2 regions of the Brevundimonas sp. Br13 genome follow, and region 1 is predicted to be linked to the other one. Evidence: riboswitches for the same ligand, from Rfam matches in the RefSeq annotation. Region 1 holds a riboswitch; the other holds the start of a gene.
The links. Region 1 has a riboswitch for glycine ahead of gcvT (glycine cleavage system aminomethyltransferase GcvT). Riboswitches for the same ligand answer to the same signal wherever they lie in the genome.

Region 1 (4,428 bases):
TTTCGAAGATCTGGCCTTCGCCTATTTCCAGCGGGCGGCCGCCGATAACGTGCGCCACGCCGAGATCTTCTTCGATCCCCAGACCCATACCGACCGGGGCGTGCCCTTCGGCGTGGTGGTGGAGGGGCTGATCGCGGGGATGGACCGGGCCAAGGCGGAACTGGGCGTCAGTTCGGGCCTGATCCTCAGCTTCCTGCGGCACCTCACCGAGGAAGAGGCGTTCGCGACCCTGGAGGCGGCCAAGCCCTATCTACATCATTTCATCGGGGTGGGGCTGGATTCGTCGGAGGTCGGCCATCCGCCGTCCAAGTTCCAGCGCGTCTTCGCCGCCGCCCGCGACCTGGGCCTGAAACTGTGCGCCCATGCCGGCGAGGAAGGCCCGCCGGCCTATGTGCACGAGGCGCTGGACCTGCTGCACATCGACCGAATGGACCACGGCAATCGCTCGATGGAGGACGAGGTTCTGGTGGAGCGGCTGGCGCGCGAGCAGATGACCCTGACCGTCTGCCCCCTGTCGAACCTGAAACTGTGCGTGGTGAACGACCTGAAGGACCACCCCGTGCCCGAGATGCTGCGCCGGGGCCTGCACGTCACCCTGAACTCGGACGATCCGTCCTATTTCGGCGGGTACGTGAACGACAACTACAGCCGGCTGGCGGCGGCGGTCGGGCTGACGAAGGAACAGGTGACGCTGCTGGCGAAGAACAGTTTCGAGGGGTCTTTCCTGGGCGAGGCGGAGAAGGCGGCGTTCGTCGCGGAGGTAGAGGCCTACGCCAAGGCGGGCTGACGTCCTTTCGTCATTCCGGGCGAAGGGCCTGCTTGGCCCGAAGACCCGGAACCCAGCGGCGCCGAAGGCGAAATGGGTCCGCCGCACTGTGCTGGAACAGCGCGTCCGCGACAGTTTCGCGCTCTCGCGCGCCGCTGGGTTCCGGGTCTCCGCTGCGCTTCGCCCGGAATGACGAAAGAAAAAGGGGTTTAGCCGAGGAAGGCCGCCGCCCCCACCTCCGCCACCCCAATCGCCCGGAAACTGTCCCGCGCCGTCGCCTCGGTCTGTGGCGTGATCGCGCGGCTGGCGTCGGAGATGACCACGGCCTCAAAGCCTTCGCGCACCGCGTCCTCGACGGTGAAGCGGACGCAGTAGTCGAAGGCCAGACCGCACAGGAAGACGCGAGTCACGCCCAGGTCGCGCAGCAGGCCGGCCAGGCCCGTCGGGGTGCGATGGTCGTTCTCGAAGAAGCCGGAATAGGAATCGACCGCCGGGTTGTAGCCCTTGCGGATCACGGCCAGGGCCTTTTGCACCGTGGGCGCCGCGTCGGGATGGAAGTCGGCGCCGGGCGAGCCCTGGGTACAGTGGTCCGGCCACAGCATCTGGCGGCCGTAAGCGACCTCGATCTCGGTGAAGGGAGCCGCGCCGGGATGGTTGGAGGCGAACGAAATCTGGTCCGGCGTGTGCCAGTCCTGGGTCAGGACCACCCAGTCGAACCGTTCGGCCAGCCGGTTGATCAGCGGCATGATCCCCGCCCCGCCCGCGACCGCCAGAGACCCGCCCTCGCAGAAGTCGTTCTGCGGGTCGATGACCAGAAGGGCGTCAGTCGGACCGATCTTCATCATGCGCTTGCGTAGGCGTCGATCTCGTTGGCCGAGCCCAGGGCGACGGGGATGCGCTGGTGCAGATGCTCGGGCTGGATGTCGAGGATCGATTGAACCCCGTCCGTCGTCGCCTTGCCCCCGGCCTGTTCAACCAGGAAGGCCATGGGATTCCCCTCGTACATCAGGCGCAGCTTGCCGGGCTTGTTCGGCTCCCGCTTGTCCCAGGGGTACAGGAAGACACCGCCGCGCATCAGGATGCGGTGGACATCGGCGACCATGGCGGCGACCCAGCGCATGTTGAAATTCTTGCCCCGGGGGCCGTCCGCGCCCTTCAGCACGCCGTCGACATAACGCTGCACCGGCTCGGCCCAGTGGCGCAGGTTCGACATGTTGATGGCGAACTCCTTGGTGTCCGGCGAAATGGCGATGGCGTCGTGGGTCAGGATCCAGTCGCCGTCGTTCGACAGGGTGAAGCCCTTGACCCCGGCGCCCGTGGTCAGGACCAGCATGGTCTGGGGGCCGTACAGGGCGTAGAGGGCGGCGACCTGATTGCGGCCCGGCTGCATGAAGTCGGCCTCGGTCGGCGAAGGCGTCGCGGACTTCAGCACCGAGACGATGGTCCCCACCATGGCGTTGATGTCGATGTTGGACGAGCCGTCCAGCGGATCGAACAGGGCCAGATATTCGCCGGTCGAATGGGAGGCCGGCTGGACCTCGTCCATTTCCTCGGAGGCGACGCCCGCGACGGCGGGACAGGCCAGGAGGGCGTCGGTCAGCATGTCGTTGGTCATGACGTCGAGCTTCTTCTGCTCCTCGTCCTGAACATTGATCTGGCCCGAGGCGCCCAAGGCCCCGGCCAGGGCGCCGCCGGCGACCAGAGTGCTGATGTCGGCGCAGGTGGCGGCGGCGACCGTCAGGACCGTCTTCAGCCCTTCCGGAACCTCCAGGGCGGCGATGTGGGCGTCGAGGCGGGTGCGGTCGGCGGTCATGGGATCGGTCCGGAGCGGCGGAGAGGGACGCTCCGTTCTTGGCGGGCGGACGCAGGGAGAGCAAGGGCGAGCCGACGCCGGACGTCAGGAAGTGCGACAAGGCGGCGTCAAAACACGCCTGCGCTTGACTTGCGGCCGGAGTCGGTGGCTTAGGTCGATTGCTCTCGCGGGAGAGATCGGCGCGCCTCGGCGGGTCGACGCCGAAGGCGCAACCGCCCCGGAAACGCTCAGGCAAACGGACCGCGAAGCATACGGACGCTGGAAAGCCGCTCTTCACGGGCGCGCCGACGGAGCAAGGCGACATGATTTGGTCGCCGGAATCTCTCAGGCTTCAGGACAGCGGGGGCGCGAGGACGGCGGAGCTCCGCCACAACACGCGACCGTGAAAGCCTGAACCATGACCGATCAGACCCTGAAGATCACGCCCCTGAACGCCGCGCACCGCGCCCTGGGGGCCCGGATGGTGGGCTTCGGCGGCTATGACATGCCGGTCCAATATGAGGGCGTCCTGGCCGAGCACCGCTGGACCCGCGAACACGCCGGCCTGTTCGACGTGTCCCACATGGGCCAGTGCAAGATCACCGGCGCCGACGCCACCGCCCAGTTCGAGCGGTTCGTGCCCGGCGACTATGAAATCCTGAAGGCGGGCAAGCAGAAGTATTCGCTGCTTCTGAACAAGGACGGCGGGATCATCGACGACCTGATGGCCGGCCGCCCGGATCACGACGGCCTGTTCGTCGTCGTCAACGCCGGCAACAAGGACGAGGACTTCGCCTTCTGGCAGGCGAACCTCGAAGGCGACGCCAAGCTGACGGTGCTGGACGACCGCGCCCTGATCGCCATCCAGGGGCCGGAGGCCGCCGAGGTCTTGGCCGCCCACGAACCGATCCTGGCGGAAATGGGCTTCATGGAATGCGCCCGGCTGATGCTGTTCGGCGTCGACTGCTATGTCTCGCGTTCGGGCTATACCGGCGAGGACGGCTATGAGATTTCGGTCCCGGCGGACCAGGCCGAGCGCGTCTGGAACACCCTGCTGGAAGACGCCCGCGTCAAGCCGATCGGCCTTGGCGCCCGCGACAGCCTGCGCCTGGAGGCCGGCCTGCCGCTGCACGGCCACGACATCGACCCGACGACCTCGCCGGTCGAAGGGGCTCTGACCTTCGCCCTGTCCAAGTCGCGCAAGGAGCGGGCGGATTTCAACGGCGCCGACCGCATCTTGAAGGAACTGGCCGATGGCCCGTCTCGCGTCCGCATCGGCCTGATCGTCAAGGAAGGCGCCCCGGCCCGCGAAGGCGCCGAGATCGCCGACGCAGACGGCAATGTCATCGGCAAGGTCACCTCGGGCGGCCCCTCCCCCACCTTGGGCAAGAACATCGCCATGGGCTTCGTGCCGCCGGCCTTTGCGGCCCTGGGCACGGACCTGAAGGTCATCGTGCGCGGCAGGTCCGCCGCCGCCGAAGTCGTCGCCATGCCCTTCGTGGCGCAACGCTATTACCGCAAACCGAAGACCGTCTGAGGATCAGATCATGAAGTTCACCAAGGATCACGAGTGGGTCAGCCTGGACGGCGACATCGCCACCGTGGGCATCTCCAAACACGCCGCCGACGCCCTGGGCGACGTGGTGTTCGTGGAAGTGCCTGAGGTCGGCAAGACCGTCGCCAAGGGCGCCAGCTTCGCCGTGGTCGAGAGCGTCAAGGCCGCCTCCGACGTCTACGCCCCCGTCTCGGGCGAGGTGGTCGAGGCCAACGACGCCCTGTCGACCGCCCCGGAAACCGTCAACGCCGCTCCGGAAGGCGACGGCTGGTTCGCCAAGATCAAGGTGTCGGACGTCTCGGAGCTGGACGCCCT
Region 2 (4,428 bases), 430 kb from region 1:
GAAGGCCTCCTTCACGCTGAACTCGCCGGACATGGCCGAGAAGCTGAACGTCTTGAAGGCCTTGGCCGCGTCCAGCTCGCCGATGCGCTGATCGGTCTGCTCCTTGCGGGCTTCCAGGCCGACGGCGATCGACACGTCGCCGGCCGGCAGGCTGAAGGGCTCGCCACGCAGGCTGACGCCGGCGACGTCCAGCTTGGTGGTGGCCCGCTGCTGAGGCGTGCCGGTGACATAGTCGATGGCTTCCTGAGACGGCGCGCCCAGGCCGAAGAGATTGATCGGCACGCAGCCCGAATTGGGATTGGTCAGGGTCACGCGGCAGACGGCTCGACCGCTCACGGGATCGATAACGGAATCGACCGCATTGGCGAATTCGGTCTTCAGCAGGAAACCGGGCGTATCGATATTATTCTCGAACTCGCCGTGGCTGTAGTAGGCGCCCCAGCGCCAGCTGTCGCCGAACTCGCCGTCCACAGCCAGAGTGGCCTGGGTGGTGACGCGCTCGAAATCGATCGTGGAATAGGACAGATCGGAGTTGAAACGTCCGAAGGTGAAGGACGTCTGGCCAGCGGCCGCCATCTGCTGCTTGATCGTGGACGACAAGAAGGCGTTGTCGATGCTGATGGTCAGGTCGCCGCGATCGTGATCGCCGAACCAGACATAGTCGTTCCACATCCGCGAGTGACGGACGTCAGCCGTAACCCGCAGCTTGTCATTGATCTCATAGACGGCGCTGGCCAGCCCGGTGTAGCGGCGCTGCGGCGTGACCAGGGGGCTGAGATCGTCATTGGACGGACCTTCGCCGCCGATCGAGTTGGTTCCGCTGACTGTGCCGTAATCGAAAGGCCGAAGCGTGCCGTCCGGGTTAAACACCTTACCGCGGTTCACGCCCGACAGGATCAGACCGCCGTAAGCGGCGTTGGCGAAACCGACGTCCGGCTGCAGGGCGCCGTTGACGGTGGCCCATCGGCCGATATTCGGGCGCGACGCTTTGGGGATGACGCCTTCGTTGTCGAGGTATTCGCCGCCGATGACGAAATGGCCGCGCCCGTCGGCGAAGTCTGCGCCCCAGGCGCCTTCGAACCGTTCCTGCTCAGCGTCGTCGTAGGAGGACACGCCGTATTCGGCGCCCAGCTTGCCGCCGGTGAAATAGCGATCGATGCCGATGTTCACGACGCCGGCGACGGCGCCTGAGCCCCAGGCGGCCGATGCGCCGCCCGTAACCACGTCGACGCTCTTGACCAGCACTGACGGCACGGCGTTCAGATCGTTCTCGCTGGACACGCGACGCCCATCGATCAGGACTAGGGTCCGGTTGATGCCCAAGCCGCGCAGATCGACCGGCGCATTGCCCGCACCGGTGTTGGTGCCGGTCGTCTGGGCCGATGTGGTGGCGCGGAATTGAGGCATGTCGTTGAGGGCGGCGGCGATATTCGGCCGCGCGCCAACCGACAGATCCTCGGCGGAAAGATGGATGGTCGGCGTCGGCGCCTCGAAGCCGGCGCGGTCGATCCGCGAGGCGGTGACGACGATGTCATCGACCGAGGCCGCATCCTCTGGAGCGCCCGCATCCTGGGCATGGACAGAGGTGGCGCAGGCCATCAGCGCGATGGCGCTGCAATAGTAGGTCAGGTTGCGATTAAGACGAGACAAAGCGAGATTCCTCATGGCGATGACGCCCCTCCCCAGGGTTGCCCAATGCGACCGGCGCTCTGCGGCGCCCGTTCGCCCCCGCTGTCATTGGGCCTGAGAGCTTCAGGCCGTTCGCCGACCCTTTCTCCTTCGGCGAGGCCGCATCCCCCGGATTCGACCTTCTCTCCAGCGTTCCTTCAGCAAGACGGTCCGTTTGCCTGAGCGTTTCCGGGGCGGTTGCGCCTTCGGCGTCGGCGGGAACCGATCTCTCCCGCCTTGCTGAAGCGAGTAAGATCGACCAACGAATGCCTGTCAAATCGGCACACCTCGCAAGGCTAATGCTTCTATTTTCACATTCATGCAATTACATGCCGCTTTTGAAGCGCGTCAGTCGTTTGTCGCCGAGCGACTATCGGTCACCGCAGGATCGGTGAAAGCGAGGTGACAGAAACACCGCCTTCAGAAGAAAGAGACTTATCCACAGGAAAGCCTTAGGGCGCCCTAGGGTCGTCCGGCGCCCGTTGCGCCGCCTGCATGGCGGCCCGCCAACGCTGCAGAAGCCCCTCGCGACGCGCCTGATCAAGATTGGCGAGCAAGGCCGGTCCCACACGGACCGGCCGAGCGCCGGGGATAGAGGTGCGACGCTCGGTAAGAATGTCGTCGCGAGCCGGGCGGACCCCCAGGCCGGCGATGATCCTCTGCCCTTCACGCGATAAAAGAAAATCCAGAAAAAGCCGGGCGGCGTTGGGGTGGGCCGCGTTGCGGGGTATGAAGGCCACGCGCGAGACGGACAGATGATAGTCCTCTGGCGTAACCAGGCCGATATCGGGCGCCCGGGCGACCCACGACGCCCCGTAAGACTGGTTCATATTGTAGGCGAAGGCCATGCGGCCCTCAGCCAGTTGGCCCATCATCCTTTGGCCGGACGTATCGGCACGCGGATGAGTAGACCCCAGGGCAGTCATCAGGGCCCAAGCGTCGGGATAGATCTGGATGTCGGCCGACAGTTGCAGAAGCGCCACCCCGCTGCGTTCGGCGTCATACAGGGTGACCCGGCGGAAAAACCGGTCCGCGTCGGTAGACAGCCGTTCGAGCAGTTGGGCGTGGCTGCGCGGCACGATCTCCGACGGCAACCGCCTGCGATTATAGGCGAAGACGACGGGCTCGGCCGTCACACCGAACGCCTGGTCTCGCCAGACCGAGCCGTCCGGCATGGCCGCCCGATGCGGCGATCGATAAACTTGGGCGTAGCCGTCATTGATCAGCTTGACCTGCACGTCCATCGCTGTGCTCCAGACCAGATCCGGCCCCTCCAGTCCGGAGGCGGCGCGGGACTGGACTCGGTTCGCGATCAGGGTCGAGTTGATGTCCTCGAGCCGCACCGCGATCTCGGGCCAGCGCCGTTGAAACGCCGCCAGCACAGGCCCCATCAGGCTAGTGTTCGTGAGGATGTGCAGCCCGCCCTCGCGCCTGGCCAGCCATCGGACGCGGGGCGCCGTCGCGACCCCGTCCGGCTCGCCCGCGCAGGCCGAAACCCCCGCCCCCGCGAGTCCGAGAAGCAGATGTCGGCGGTCCGTCTTCACCGGGGCGGGTTTCCCGCTATTGTACCGCTCATGATCCGCTCCTTCGCATCGCCATGAGAATACTGGTCGTCGAGGATGACAAGGCGCTTCAGCATTCGCTCGAGGCCAGCCTTCTGGCGGTCGGTTTCGAACTCCGCTCCACCGACAGCGGGGACCAAGCCCTTCATCTGGAAGCGACGGAGCGGTTCGACGCTGCCGTGTTGGACATCGGCCTTCCCGACATCGACGGTTTCGAGGTCCTGAAGGCCTTCAGACGGCGGGGATCGCAGACGCCCGTCCTCATGCTGACCGCGCGCGACGCCCTGGGCGACCGGGTGGCGGGACTGGATTTCGGCGCTGATGACTATCTCGTCAAACCCTTCGCCCCTTCGGAACTGATCGCCCGATTGAGAGCGATCGTGCGTCGACGCCAGGGTCGGGCGGCGGGCGCCGCGATCGTCGGCTCACTGGTCTGCGACTGGGACGCCGGCCGGGCCCAGGTCAATGACCGGGAGCTGTCGCTCCGTCCGCGCGAATGGGCGGCCCTGCGCGTTCTGGCCTCGCGCGCTGGCCAGGTGGTGGATCGGGAGTTGTTGGCGGCCGAAGTCTTTCCGCAGGATGAGGCTCCCTCGCTCAACGCCCTGGAGATCCATGTCGGTCGGCTGAGGCGCCAGTTGCAGCCTGACGGCCCCGCCGTGACCAATATCCGCGGTCGCGGCTATCGTCTCGATCCATGAGCGAGGCGCCCGGCTCGCGCCGCCCCCACAGTCTGGTGACACGTCTGCTGATCGCCCAGGTCGCGCCCCTGGCCCTGTTCGCCGTCGTGGTGCTGGCGGTCGGGGCTTGGACGGCCCACCGCGTGGTGGCGGAGACGGCCGACCGCCTCCTGGCGGGGGCGCTGCAGACCATCCGGGAAACGGTCTCGGTCGCCGACGGCAAGGTGACTGTCGATGTCGCGCCCTGGACTCTGGGCCTGCTCGACGGTCCCGAGCGGGACGCCGTCTTCTACAGTGTTCGCGAGGGCGGCCGACTGATCACAGGCTATGAGGAGTTGCCGCGCCTGCCCGACGCCTCGTCGGATGCTCCGATCTTCGCCGACCTGTCCGTCCGCGGCGTGCCGGTTCGCATGGCCCAGCAAACCCTGACGATCCCAGGAAGACCCGCCCCCGTCACCGTGTCGGTGGCTCAGAGCCTGGACTCGCGACGCGCCAGCCTGTTGGATCTATATCGCAGCCTG

Region 2: another riboswitch for glycine. It lies ahead of ACZ5M6_RS11870 (TonB-dependent receptor domain-containing protein); the one in region 1 lies ahead of gcvT (glycine cleavage system aminomethyltransferase GcvT).

The regions. Positions count from the first base shown of each region.
Region 1 is NZ_AP044008.1:2,860,546-2,864,973, forward strand. It holds gene ACZ5M6_RS14205 (adenosine deaminase) at 1-787, shown strand, start outside; gene ACZ5M6_RS14210 (nicotinamidase) at 976-1,611, opposite strand; gene ACZ5M6_RS14215 (class 1 fructose-bisphosphatase) at 1,608-2,579, opposite strand; glycine riboswitch at 2,737-2,832, shown strand; glycine riboswitch at 2,836-2,921, shown strand; gene gcvT (glycine cleavage system aminomethyltransferase GcvT) at 2,977-4,095, shown strand; gene gcvH (glycine cleavage system protein GcvH) at 4,106-4,428, shown strand, end outside.
Region 2 is NZ_AP044008.1:2,425,808-2,430,235, forward strand. It holds gene ACZ5M6_RS11870 (TonB-dependent receptor domain-containing protein) at 1-1,650, opposite strand, end outside; glycine riboswitch at 1,826-1,913, opposite strand; gene ACZ5M6_RS11875 (ABC transporter substrate-binding protein) at 2,121-3,212, opposite strand; gene ACZ5M6_RS11880 (response regulator) at 3,266-3,928, shown strand; gene ACZ5M6_RS11885 (sensor histidine kinase N-terminal domain-containing protein) at 3,925-4,428, shown strand, end outside.